2 regions of the Cytobacillus sp. QJM3NY_8 genome follow, and region 2 is predicted to be linked to the other one. Evidence: a T-box and tRNA genes for the amino acid it is inferred to sense, from the RefSeq annotation. Region 2 holds a T-box; the other holds one or more tRNA genes.
What was found. A T-box is a leader RNA that pairs with one kind of tRNA and senses whether it is charged. The one in region 2 lies ahead of glyQ (glycine--tRNA ligase subunit alpha), so its partner is inferred to be a tRNA-Gly.
Positions count from the first base shown of each region.

Region 1: it encodes a tRNA-Gly, which carries the amino acid that the T-box ahead of glyQ (glycine--tRNA ligase subunit alpha) is inferred to sense. The anticodon was not compared.

Region 1 covers NZ_CM149681.1:1,209,212-1,216,265, forward strand. The annotation lists gene AC0VZ9_RS06440 (sensor histidine kinase) at 1-218, shown strand, start outside; gene AC0VZ9_RS06445 (response regulator transcription factor) at 220-948, shown strand; gene AC0VZ9_RS06450 (ThuA domain-containing protein) at 965-1,705, shown strand; gene AC0VZ9_RS06455 (Gfo/Idh/MocA family protein) at 1,707-2,735, shown strand; gene AC0VZ9_RS06460 (Gfo/Idh/MocA family protein) at 2,749-3,786, shown strand; gene AC0VZ9_RS06465 (sugar phosphate isomerase/epimerase family protein) at 3,805-4,773, shown strand; tRNA gene AC0VZ9_RS06470 (tRNA-Gly) at 5,121-5,194, shown strand; gene AC0VZ9_RS06475 (B3/B4 domain-containing protein) at 5,319-5,987, opposite strand; gene queG (tRNA epoxyqueuosine(34) reductase QueG) at 6,095-7,054, shown strand, end outside.
Region 2 covers NZ_CM149681.1:4,067,601-4,074,654, forward strand. The annotation lists gene glyS (glycine--tRNA ligase subunit beta) at 1-1,805, opposite strand, end outside; gene glyQ (glycine--tRNA ligase subunit alpha) at 1,798-2,688, opposite strand; T-box leader at 2,795-2,980, opposite strand; gene recO (DNA repair protein RecO) at 3,066-3,818, opposite strand; gene AC0VZ9_RS20990 (YqzL family protein) at 3,849-3,992, opposite strand; gene era (GTPase Era) at 4,152-5,072, opposite strand; gene AC0VZ9_RS21000 (cytidine deaminase) at 5,065-5,463, opposite strand; gene AC0VZ9_RS21005 (diacylglycerol kinase family protein) at 5,886-6,278, opposite strand; gene ybeY (rRNA maturation RNase YbeY) at 6,256-6,726, opposite strand; gene AC0VZ9_RS21015 (HD family phosphohydrolase) at 6,723-7,054, opposite strand, start outside.

The DNA.
Region 1 (7,054 bases), 2.4 Mb from region 2:
GCAGCGGCGTTTCTGAGAGCAGGCTGGAGGAAATCCGATTGCATTTGATGAATGACAGGATAGGGCAAAAGGTTGAGTTAACGAATATCGGACTGAAGAATGTTTACACCCGGTTAAAACTCTATTATGGCAATCGTGCATACCTGCAGCTTAAGAATCTTGAGCGCGGCGGGCTGCTTGTTTCTATTAAACTTCCAAAAAGGATGGAAGGTGGATAAGATGAAAGCAATTATTGTGGATGATGAAAAACATGTGAGGGAAGGCTTGTTGCTTCTTGCGGATTGGAGCCGCTTTGGAATTGACACAATCCTGGAGGCGGTAGATGGAAATGAGGCCATAAAGCTGATTAAAGAGCATCGCCCGGAAATCATATTCACTGATATGAGCATGCCAAAGAGAGATGGCATAAGCCTTTTAAAATGGATTCATTCTTCGGATCTATCCAGCAAGACGATTGTCGTCAGCGGATATGATGATTTTGACTATATGAGGAATGCCATCTGTTATAAAAGCTTTGATTATATCTTGAAGCCTATTGATCCTGAAATATTGAATGAAACCCTGGAGAAAGCCATAAATGAATGGAAACAGCAGAGTCCTCCAGAGGAATGCCAGAAGGAGCATGGCGGGGAGATGAATGTGATTCAGCAAATAGAACAGTTTTTGCTGGAAAGCTATAACAAGGATATTAACCTGCAGGAAATTGCAGACAGATTTTATTTAAGCAGGGAGTACATTTCCAGGAAGTTTAAACATGAATATCAGGCTACCATAACGGATTTTATTACGAATGTCCGAATGAACAAGGCAAAAGAGCTTCTGCAGAACCCTAAACTGAAAATCTATGAAATTGCTTTCCAGGTCGGCTATCAGGATGAAAAGTACTTTAGCAAAGTCTTTAAAAAGACAGAGGGGATTTCCCCAAATGAATATCGAAGCATGAATTAACAGAAGGAGGAAGATTATGATCAACGTGCTTGTCTGGAATGAGAATCGTCATGAACAAAAGGATGAAAAGGTAAGGTCTGTCTATCCGGATGGTATTCACGGTGCCATTGCAGACTTTTTAAATGAAGAAGATTATAAAGTAAAGACAGCTACATTGGATGAGCCTCAGCATGGACTTAGTGATGCTGTTTTACAGGAAACAGACGTTTTGGTCTGGTGGGGGCATCTCGCGCATGGGGAAGTTGAGGATGCAATCGCTGAAAAAGTAAAACAAAGAGTGCTGGATGGAATGGGGCTGATTGTCCTGCATTCCGGCCATTTTTCTAAGATTTTTAAAGCATTGATGGGAACATCCTGTGATTTAAAGTGGAGAGAAGCGGATGAAAAGGAACGGATTTGGATTGTAGACCCGAGCCATCCCATTGCAGAAGGACTTGGAGAATATATTGAACTTGAAAAAGAAGAAATGTATGGGGAACATTTTGATATCCCTGCACCGGATGAACTTGTAATGGTGAGCTGGTTTGAAGGCGGGGAAGTTTTCCGGAGCGGCTGTACATACAGGCGCGGAAAAGGGAAAATCTTTTATTTTCGCCCAGGACATGAAACGTATCCAACTTATTATCATAAGGACGTTCAGCAGGTTATTAAAAATGCTGTTAAGTGGGCTAAACCAACTGATCTTCCCGTACCGGTCTATGGAAATGCGAAGCCATTGGAGAGAATCAGAGTGAGTCAAGAAGGAGTGGAGAATTAAGATGAAAAAACTCAAAATTGGAATAATTGGCTGTGGAAGTATAGCCAAGCATCGGCATATGCCTGAATATCATGCAAGCAGCGGGGCTGTCATTGCAGCGGTATGTGATATTGATGAAGAGCGTGCAAATGTGTTTGCCGGGTTGTACGGGGCGCAGGTGTACACCGATTATAGAGAATTGCTGGCTAATAAGGATATAGATGCAGTGAGTGTCTGCACCCCGAATTATCTGCATGCTCCCATATCAGCTGCAGCATTAAACGCCGGCAAGCATGTACTATGTGAAAAGCCTATGGCAACTTCTATGGAAGAGGCACAGGACATGATTGAAGCAGCCAGTAAGAATAGAAAGAAATTAATGATTGCTCATAATCAGCGCTTTGTTCCATCTCATAAAAAAGCAAAGGAATTGATTGCAAAAGGTGAAGCTGGAAAAATCTATAGTTTCCGGACGGCTTTTGGCCACGGCGGGCCAGAGGGATGGAGTGCAGATGGCAAAGAAAGCTGGTTCTTCAAAAAAGATCAGGCTTTTATTGGCGCCATGGGCGACCTTGGTGTACATAAGACCGACTTGCTGCGTTATCTGCTGGGAGAAGAGTTTGCTGAGGCAGGAGCATTCGTAGAGACAAGTGCCAAGATGGGTGCTGATGTCGATGATACAGCGGTATGCGTTTTAAAAACGGAAAGCGGTGTAATCGGTACATTGGCTGCAAGCTGGTCTTATGTCTCAAAAGAAGACAATTCCACAATTATTTATGGAGAAAAGGCAATTTTGAGATTAGAAGATGATCCGGTGAATTCTCTCATTGTTCAGTATGCAAACGGTGAAACAGTGAAGTACGAACTTGGCGGGATTCAGACAAATGAAGAAGGAGGACAAAAGAATTCAGGCGTCATTGATCATTTTCTTGAAAGCATCTTAAATGAACAGGAGCCTGCGATTCCTGGTTCTGAGGGAATGAAGTCGCTCCAAGTGATACTTGCTGCGCTGGAGTCGAGCGAAACAAAGCAGATTGTCAGAATTAAGTGAGGTGCATGCATCAATGAAGAAACTTCGGATCGGGATTATTGGTGCTGGCGGAATAGCCCAGTCCAGGCATATTCCCGTTTTACTAAAATTATCGGATAGTGCTTCCATAACAGCTATTTGCGATGTGAATGAGGATACTGCAAAATTGGCTGCAAGGAAGTTTGGAATTAGCAGCGTTTTTACGGATTATAAAGAAGTATTCAGTGAAACAGATGCCGTAGTTATTTGTACACCGAATAAGTTTCATGCTGAGATTACGGCTGCTGCACTGGATGCCGGGCTGCATGTGTTGTGTGAGAAGCCGATGGCCATGACAGCAGAAGAATGCAGGAAAATGATAGAAGCCAGAGACAGGTCGGGAAAGGTTTTGGCCATTGCCTACCACTACCGGTTTATGAAAGAGGCTCAGGCTGCCAAAAAACTCATTTCAGAAGATGAAATTGGTCTTCCATTTGCTGCCAGAGCACGGGCGATGAGAAGAAGAAAGGTGCCGGGATGGGGTGTTTTCACCAATAAGGAACTTCAGGGCGGAGGAAGTTTGATTGATTATGGATGCCACTTGCTTGACCTCTCGCTTTGGCTTCTGGGAAACCCGGAGGAAACCGGGGTTTCCGGTACAGCTTATAATACATTGAGCAGAATGCCTGAGCAGGTGAATCTATGGGGAAGTTTTGACCATCAATCCTTTAATGTCGATGACCATGTGACAGCTTATATAAAATTTGCCAATGGGGCATCCCTGCTTTTTGAAACCTCATGGTCGGCCAATATCGAACGGGATGATGAAAGCCTCAGCCTTTCAGGGCAGGGTGGAGGAATTGATTTATTCCCATTCAGTTTGAACCAATCCAAACATGGAATGCTCCTTAATACACGCTCAGAATGGCTGCCGGGGGAGGATGACTATGCTTTGGCGCAGGCACGGAACTTTATTGACAGCTGTTTGGGGAGGGAAGAATTCATAGTTAAAGCAGAAGAAGCACTGCAGACAACCAGAATTATTGATGCGATTTATAAAAGCAGTGAAATGGGCAGAAGAGAAATACTTTAGAAGCGAGGAGGGGATTTTATGAAGCTCGGCGTATTTACCGTTTTATTTGCTGAGAAGAATTTTGAAGAAATGCTTGATCATGTGGCAGCTGCAGGTCTTAAGGCTGTTGAAATCGGAACGGGGGCTTATCCCGGAAACGCTCACTGCAGCCTGAACGAGCTATTAGAAAGTAAAGAACTTCGGGCTGATTATCTGAAAAAGATTTTATCAAGAGGTCTTGAAATCAGCGCATTCAGCTGCCATGGCAATCCGATTTCCCCTGATAGAGCATTTGCAGAGGAATCGGACCGCGTGTTATATGACACGATTAGGTTAGCCAGCTTAATGAATGTTCCGGTTGTTAACTGTTTTTCAGGCACTGCAGGTGATGGGGAAGGGGCCGAGCATCCGAATTGGCCGGTTGCTCCATGGCCGAATGAGTATGGAGAAGTGCTGAAATGGCAATGGGAGGAGAAACTCATTCCTTACTGGAAGAAAGCCGGGCAATTTGCAAAAGACCACAATGTGAAAATTGGTCTTGAACTTCATGGCGGATTCCTTGTGCATACTCCTTATACACTTCTAAAATTAAGGGAAGAAACCTGTGATGCCATTGGTGCCAATCTGGACCCAAGCCATTTATGGTGGCAGGGAATCGACCCTGTGGCAGCAATAAAGATTTTGGGAAAAGAAAATGCCATTCATCATTTTCATGCAAAAGATACCTATATTGACCAGGAAAATGTTAATATGTACGGTTTAACAGATATGCAGCCGTATGGAAATGTCCAGACCAGAGCGTGGACATTCAGGTCAGTCGGGTGCGGACACGGCCTGCAGGAATGGTCGGATATGATGAGCGCTTTGCGAACATTTGGGTATGATTATGTTGTCAGCATTGAGCATGAAGATCCGCTTATGTCTATAGAAGAAGGATTTACAAGGGCAGTCAGGAACCTTAAATCGATCTTAATTGAAGAGCAGCCTTCAGAAATGTGGTGGGTGTAACATTCTTAGCAGGGAAGGATTTTAAATCCTTTCCTGTATTTTCGACAAATTTCTCAATTGGGGTTGACCATTCCGGCTGAATTTAGTATTATTAAATAGTTGATTCGACACAATGTTTATTTTGCTGTTGATAAAAATCGACATTGGATTTTGTCATAATCTCATTACTGATTAAATATAAGTACACAAATGCGGGTGTAGTTTAGTGGTAAAACCTCAGCCACGAGCCAACACATCCATGAATCATCTCCGAGTTGCCTCGACGCATAGGCTTCCATGAAAAAGCTTTTAGAGGAAGAGGCATGCAAGTACGGGAAAAAAACAGTAGTCAGTAACTTCATATAAATGCGGGTGTAGTTTAGTGGTAAAACCTCAGCCTTCCAAGCTGATGATGAGGGTTCGATTCCCTTCACCCGCTCCATACATAGCCAACGCAGTGTTTCGTTCAAAAAGAACGAGGTATTGCGTTTTTTCATGTTCTTTGGCTATTGAGCAAAAAAATCGGGTGGCATCCGCGGATTCCACTCGATTTTTAATAAACTTGTTTAACATCCAATTACCTTAAAGGTTCCTTCTCCACCATGCACTTGAGAGTACATGTTCATTAGGGACTCAACCATTTTTTCAGCCTTTTCCATTTCCAGAGAAGGGCGCAAATAAACGATTTGAACGGCATTTTTAGTCTGTTCCGTCACCGCTGTCCTTTCAGAGTCGACAAACGGACTGCCAAATGGCCCTGCCGCATCTTCACTAATAATTAAATTGGCAAGTGAGTTGGGTCTTCCGTTTAGACCGTTATATTCTTCGCCTTCTTTGCCTAACCTGATAGTCAGATTGCCTGAAAGCTTATCTGCGTCATACACGCCAATCGGTATTTGATATTCGAGGGAAAAGAAGTTGTTAATATCTATGGAGCTGTTGACCGGCTGCAGATAATTTTGTTTCTTAATTCTTCGGTACAGTGCTTCTGCAGAGTGGCGGTACCGATTTGGATCCTTGCCTGCTGTTTTGAAAATCTGTCTCCATTCTTTGATCCCTTCATATTCTGTAACACTCTTGTCCTCTAAGTCAAAATAAATTGATTCCTGAAATAATTGGAGTCTGCCCTTTACCATTTGAGGAGATTGTCCGACTTCTATATTTTTATATGTAATGAATCCAATTTTAAATTGGGGAATTAACCTGCACAACTCGGGAGCAAACGTAATTTCCAAGCTTTCCACCTCCAAAATTACTTTAAAATAGTTTATCATAATAAGCGGTGATTCAATAAATTAAAGACTTTCATATAAATCAATTTTTCATGAAAGGAGGTTATACAATGGATTTTGCCCAATTCAAGCAGGAAGTGATTGAATACAGCAAAACAATTGGCATAGATAAAATCGGTTTTACAGCAGCCAGCACTTTTGATGAGATGAAAAATAGACTGATTCGCCAGCAGGAACTTCAATATCAATCTGGATTTGAAGAGCCCGATATTGAGAAGAGAGTGAATCCCAGCCTCCTATTGGACAAGCCCAAATCCATTATCTCAATAGCTGTTGCTTACCCTTCCAAAATGAAGGTCAGAGTGGTCAGCAAAAGAGGTGAGAGAAGAGGCATTTTCTGCCGCGCTTCATGGGGTAAAGACTATCATCATATCTTGAGGGAACGTCTACAGAAACTTGAGGGATTCATTCAGTCAAGAATACCTGAGGCGTTATGCAAATCCATGGTGGATACAGGTGAGCTTGTGGATCGGGCCGTAGCGCAGCGTGCCGGAATTGGCTGGAGCGGAAAAAACTGTTCCATCATTACACCGGAATTCGGATCGTATGTCTATCTAGGAGAAATGATTACGAATCTGCCATTTGAGCCGGATAAACCAATGGAAGACAGATGCGGCAGCTGCAATAAATGTGTAGACGTCTGTCCGACTGGTGCTTTAATTCAGGGAGGTCAGCTTGATGCACAGAAGTGCATCGCGTTTCTGACACAGACAAAAGGCTTTCTTGCTGAGCCGTATAGAGAAAAACTGGGTAACAGACTTTATGGGTGTGATACCTGTCAAACCGTATGCCCTGAAAATAAAGGCAAGGATTTTCATCTGCACGAAGAGATGGAGCCGGATCCGGAAGTGGCAAAGCCGCTTTTAAGGCCGCTTTTATTTATCAGCAACCGTGAATTTAAAGAAAAATATGGTCCGGTTTCAGGCTCCTGGAGAGGGAAAAAGCCGATCCAGCGAAATGCCATTATCGCCTTGGCTCACTACAAAGACGAAACAGCTGTAGAAGATCTG
Region 2 (7,054 bases):
TCCCCTTTATCCTCTGCTTTAGAAGCAATGTTGATAACTCGGCTAAGAGCTTCAATGCTTTCCTTGAAACCTGCAGCATCCTTATGGGACTCCAATACTTCAGCTCTTTTTACAAGTGAAGGTACTGAACCGATTTCACTGCCCAAAACGGCTTCAATTAAGTCATAACGAACTGTCTTCTCCTGCAGCATATATTTGATTCTTAATTTAAAGAATGAAACCAGTTCCTGCATCAATTCACCCTTTGATTTCTTTCCAATCTTCGAATTAAGAACAGTCTCAGAAGATAATGCAATTAATTCTTCGAGTTTTAAATCCCAATTTTTTGCCAGTAAAGTCTGGATAACACCCGTTGCCTGTCTTCTTAAGGCATATGGATCCTGGGAGCCGCTTGGAATAATCCCTATTGCAAAGGAAGACACAATTGTGTCGAGCTTTTCAGCAATGGACAGCACTGCACCAGCATCACTTGCAGGCGTCTGGTCCTCTGCATTGCGCGGCATATAATGTTCATTAATTGCACGCGCCACAGCTTCCTTTTCACCTTTTTGCAGGGCATATTTTTCACCCATAAAGCCTTGCAGCTCTGGAAATTCATAAACCATGTGCGAAACAAGGTCGAACTTGCTGATTTCAGCAGCCCGGTCTGTCACTGCCTTTGCCTCATCGCTGAAATGAAGATTTTCACTCAAATTAGCTGCCAGCTGGCGAACACGTTCCACCTTTTCAGCAAGAGTTCCAATTTCTTCATGATAAACAATGTTCTTAAGTTTTTCCAGTGATGCCGCGATATCCGTTTTTTGGTCCTCCCTGTAGAAGAAAGCTGCATCAGAAAGTCTTGCCCGCAATACTTTCTCATTTCCTTTAGCCACTTTCTCCAAATGTTCATGGGATCCATTTCGGACAGTAACAAAGTAAGGAAGCAGCCTGCCCTCTTTGGACTTTACCGGAAAATAACGCTGATGCTCCTTCATCGATGTAATTAAAACCTCTTCCGGAAGCTCCAGGTATTCTTCTTCAAACTGGCCATATAATGCTGTTGGATACTCAACCAGGTTATTTACTTCTTCCAATAAATCTTCATCTACAGGGATCACCCAGTCATTTTCTTCTTCTATTTTTTGCAATTGTGATAGAATTGCACTTTTTCTTTCCTGCGGATTAGTTATCACATATTGCGCCAGCAGGGACTTTTCATAATCAGAAGGATTGTTAATTTCAATCTCTTCGCCCAGAAAGCGGTGGCCCCTTGTAAGGTTAGAAGTATGAACGTTTGTAATTGCAAAAGGAATGACTTCATTTCCGAATAATGCCATAAGCCATTTGATCGGCCTGATAAAGCGCAGCTCCTGGTTTGCCCAGCGCATATTTTTCGGGAATGATAACGAGGTGACAATCTGCTGGAGTTCCGGCAGCAGTGCTGCTGTTTCCTTTCCTTTTATAAATTTGCTGACATGGGCATATTCAACCCCATTAATTTCTTTAAAGAATATATCTTCAACAGAAGCTCCCTGGCCCCGGCTGAATCCAACCGCAGCTTTTGACCATTCTCCATCCTCGGTTAAGGCAATTTTTTTTGCAGGTCCTTTCGCTTCCTCATTTATGTCCTCCTGGGCGGTATCTACTCCCGTTACAAGAACAGCCAAACGGCGTGGAGAAGAGAAAGCGCTGATCTCGTCAAAAGATATTTTCTTTTCCAAAAGCCATGAGTTCACTTTATCTGAAAGCTGATTCATTGAATTAGTGACAAATCTGGCAGGCATTTCTTCAAGTCCAATTTCCAGCAGAAGATCTTTCTTATTCATGAGATTCTTCCTCCTTATCCTTTAATATTGGGAAACCGAGTTTTTCTCTCTCTTCATAAAAAGTTTTGGCTACTTTTCTGGCCAGATTTCGGCATCGGGCGATATAGCCGGTTCTTTCTGTAACAGAGATCGCTCCCCTTGCATCAAGCAAATTAAAGGTATGAGAGCATTTTAATACATAGTCATATGCCGGGTGTACTAGGCCTTCATCCATTTGTCTATGTGCTTCTTTTTCATAAATATTGAACAAATTGAAGAGCATTTCCTGATCTGATGTTTCAAATGTGTATTTCGAATGCTCGAACTCAGGCTGCAGGAAGATATCTCTAACCGTAAACCCGTCAGTCCATTCAAGGTCAAAGACATTTTCCTTGTCCTGAATGTAGGATGCAAGCCTTTCAATTCCGTAGGTAATCTCAACTGACACAGGCTTACATTCCAATCCGCCTACCTGCTGGAAATATGTGAACTGCGTTATTTCCATACCATCAAGCCAAACTTCCCATCCTAAGCCTGCACAGCCCAGAGAAGGATTTTCCCAGTTATCTTCTACAAACCGGATATCATGTTCAAGCGGATCAATGCCCAATGCTTTTAATGAATCAAGATACAGCTCCTGAATATTATCCGGCGACGGCTTCATGATCACCTGAAATTGATGATGCTGATAAAGCCGGTTTGGATTCTCACCATAACGCCCATCGGCAGGACGGCGTGAAGGCTCCACATAAGCAACATTCCACGGCTCTGGTCCAATCGCTCTTAAAAAAGTATACGGGCTCATTGTTCCGGCCCCTTTTTCAGTATCATATGCCTGCATCAAGATACAACCCTGTTCAGACCAATGTTTTTGAAGTGTTAATATCATGTTTTGAATATTCATAGGACACCTCTTTCTTATTGTATAAATTATAGCTTTATGAACTTAACAGCTGTCTACCCACCGCTTTTCTGTGAACATAAAAAACTCCCGTCTCTATGCCCAATGGCATAGGGACGAGAGTTTACCCGCGGTTCCACCCTATTTGCTGCGATTTTGACCACAGCCTCTTTAGTTGTCGATAGACAATATTGCTCTGGAGCGCCCTTCCTTAACCATCCATGCCCGGCTCCCACTATCCCGGGTTCGCTTTAATTAGAAAAGGTTAAGTACTCTTCTCCTTCACAGCAATTATATTTTATTACTTTGAATCATAGCGGAATGGATTTAAATTGTCAATAATAACAAAAGCCAATGCGCTTCGCCTATAAAGAAACGCATTACATTAAATCATTAAACTTAGCCATTTGATTCAGAAACTTCTTTGTCTTCAAGTTTAAGCCTGAATACTCTTCATAATAGGCAGAAATAATCTTTTTCAATTCAGCTTTGGTTTCTGGTTTGACAGAGATATTGCCGAGCCGGGACAAGTCAAAAAAGTAAAACAGGCGAAGAAGCTTAATTGTCGCCTGGGACACTTTATAATGATAAGGATCCTTATCAAGGCAGCGGTGACAAATAAGCCCGTTTTCGCGGATAGAAAATGCAAAATGCCCGTCAGTGCTTCCGCAGACAGAACATTGATCAAGTACTGGATATAAACCCAGAGCATTCAGCATTTTCATTTCATAAATGTTTGTAAGAATTTCCGGGTCATATCCTTCGTTTATTAAATTTAGGGTTTGATACAGCAATTCGAACAAAAATGGGTTGGGCTTCTTATCCTCAATGCTTTTATCAGTCAAATCGACAATATAGCTTGCATATGCAGTCAGAAAAATATCTTCTTTAATGGACCGCATAGATGAAATCATGTCCCCCTGCTGCAGGGTACCCAAACCGCTTCCACGCTGAACTAAGAAATTCCCGTATGTAAAAAGCTGGGTGACAGCAGCAAGTCTGCTGTTCGGCTTTTTCGCTCCTCGTGCCATCACACCAACTTTTCCCCATTCACGGGTATATAAAGTAACAATCTTATTTGTTTCACTATAATTAGTTGTCCTGATGACGATGCCTTCACATTTATCAAGCAACCGTGACACCATCCCTGTCTTTCGACAAACCTATGAGATGGGAAAATCAGCTTCTGCTAGCTCTTCATCATTGCTGCCGGGTATATCCTGAGTTTCCTTTTCTAGCTCCTTGAAGAGAAGATATGTGTCAATATTTCCTGTCTGGGAAAACACTCTCCAGGTAAAATCCATCATCGAAAACCCCACCTTTCAGTTATTCAACTAGCAATTTCTTTATCCCAATACATTTATCTATATCATAGCCTGTCTTTGTAAAATCATGAGACGAAAATATTGTCAATCACCTGCATGCATATAAATCAGAAATGAATAATACTTTAATTAGGGCTGGGTTTAGTACTCATCTTCACGGAAGCCAAAGTCGCGGAGCTGTGACATTTTATTGCGCCAGTCTTTTTGGACTTTGACCCATAGCTCCAGGAAAACCTTTGATCCAAGAAGATTCTCAATATCAACTCTTGCTCTTTTTCCGATTTCCTTGAGCATTTTCCCTTGCTTTCCAATCACAATGCCTTTTTGGGAGTCACGCTCCACAATGATTGTAGCCATGACATGAATGACATCCTTATCTTCGCGGCGTTCCATTTTATCAATGGTTACAGCAAGCGAGTGCGGTATTTCTTCTCTTGTTAAATGCAGTGCTTTTTCCCTGATCAGTTCGGAAACGATAAATCTCTCTGGGTGGTCCGTTACTTGATCAGCTGGATAAAACTGCGGCCCTTCCGGAATATATTCTTTAATCTGTCCTAACAGCGTCTCTACATTATTGCCTTCTAAAGCAGAAATGGGGATAATTTCGCTGAACTCGTACTTTTCCTTGTAAGACTCAATAATTTTAAGAAGTTCATCAGGATGTACCTGGTCAATCTTATTGATTACAAGGAAAATCGGTGTACGGACTGACTGAAATTTCTCAAGTATGAATTCTTCACCGCGTCCAAAGCCTTCCTGGGCATTTACCATAAACAGTATGACATCCACTTCTTTAAGTGTATTTTGGGCAACTTTCATCATAAAGTCTCCCAGTTTATGCTTTGGCTTATGGATTCCTGGCGTATCAATAAATATAAATTGTGCGTCATTGGTAGTCAGGACACCTTGAACTTTGTTGCGCGTTGTTTGCGGTTTATCACTCATAATCGCAATCTTCTGCCCGATTACGCGATTTAAGAACGTTGACTTCCCTACGTTCGGTCTGCCGATTATGGAAATAAACCCTGATTTGTGTCCTTTTGGTGTAGTAGTGTTATTCATGTAAATCCTCCGGTGAAAATGCTCCTGGCAGTAATTCTTCAACTGTTAATTCCTTAATATCCCCTTTTAAGTTGGTTAAAACCACTTTCATTTCAGGCGGACATAATTCGGCTATTACCTGTCTGCATGCACCGCATGGGGGAACTGGACGGTCTGTGTCAGCAACTACAGCTATGGCTGAAAAACTTTTTACGCCATCAGAATACGCTTTAAAAAGCGCAGTCCTCTCAGCACAATTACACATGCTGTATGCAGCATTTTCGATGTTGCAGCCATGAAAGACCTGCCCGTCACTGCTTAATAGTGCCGCTCCTACTTTAAATTTTGAATATGGCACATATGCTCTATCTCTTGCAATCATTGCTTCTTTTATTAGTTGATCGCTGTTCACAAATAATTCTTCCTTTCCTGTAAAGCGAGTTGCTCCCCAAGCCAATAAACCCAAGGTTTGGACCTGCAATGGGCCTTGTGAAATTAAGCAATGCGCTCAATAGCTTCTTCGGTAAGAAGCAGCCGCTTCTCTTTTATTTTACAACATTTCACTGTGATTTTCATCGTTTGTAGCAAAAACGTAACAAAAAAATTGAATTTTCTAAAAATACATAGGCTGATTTAATTTTGAACCAGGTCCCTGTTCTGAATGAGATTCCACAAACATCTCCCCAGCATGCAATATTTACTGCTGTTCTGTCATTTTAGCGGATTCAGTGAGCGTTTTCAAACCCATGCTCTAAATTTTTTCACCATACTTCAGACTTTGCTGTTTATATAGAAATACCAAAAAGCAAAGCTGCCCATCCGGACAGCTTCACATTACTGCAAAAATATGAGAATTTTAGGAAGGAATATAACTCCGCCTATAATTACACTTACAATTGCATACACCAATACTGCTCCAGCAGCAATATCCTTTGCTTGCTTTGCAAGGGGATGATACTCTTCTGTCGCCAGATCCACAACCCTTTCAATGGCAGTGTTCAGCAGTTCGAGTGAGAGCATGCCCCCTATGGCCAGGAGAATGATTATCCATTCAAGGCTGGAAATGCCAAAGAATACCCCAAACATAATAACAGCTATCGACACTGCCAAATGTATTTGCAGATTCCTTTCATTCAATAATGCTGCCCTAATGCCGGAAAAAGCAAACGAAAAGGATTTTAGGACACTGTGTTTTCGGACCTTTCTATCTTGTGAGCCCGAATTCATCTAATATATCCTTTTGGCGGGAAAACATTTTTTTCTCATCTTCTGGATTTTCATGATCATATCCAAGAAGATGAAGGAAGCCATGGACCGCCAAAAAACCAAGCTCCCTTATAAAAGAGTGACCGTACTCCTCAGCCTGCTCCTTGGCCTTTGCAACTGAGATAATGATATCCCCCAGGACTCTGGGCATATCGGCACCAATCAGTTCGATTTCACCTTCACCCAGCTCTTCCATTGCAAAAGAAATAACATCTGTCGGCCGATCTTTATCCCGATACTCCCTGTTAATTTCCCGGATGCGTTCATTGGTCACAAATGTGATGGATACTTCGCTTTCCGGCTCCACAGATTCTTTAGAGGCAGCAAAATTAATTAGCTCTTCAATTTTGGCTATATCATTTTCCTGAAGCTCATTTGTTTCGTCCAAAAAATCAATATTTAAATTCATGCCTGTTTCACCTTCTGTTTTGTCATTTCAGGATACTCGATACGTGAATGGAAAATCCCGTTTAACGTTTCGCAGAACGAGTGTGAAACGGTTTCCAGTTCTTTTAAGGTTAAATCACATTCATTCAGCTGTCCATCCTGAAGTCTGTCTGCGATTATCTTTTTGACCAGTTCCTCTATTTGTTCTGTTGTAGGATGCGCCATGGAACGGACTGCAGCTTCCACACTATCAGCAATGCCAATTACTGCCGACTCTTTTGATTGCGGTTTTGGTCCCGGATAGCGATAGTCCTCTTCCTTTACTTCCAGCCCATTCTGTTTTGCTTTGT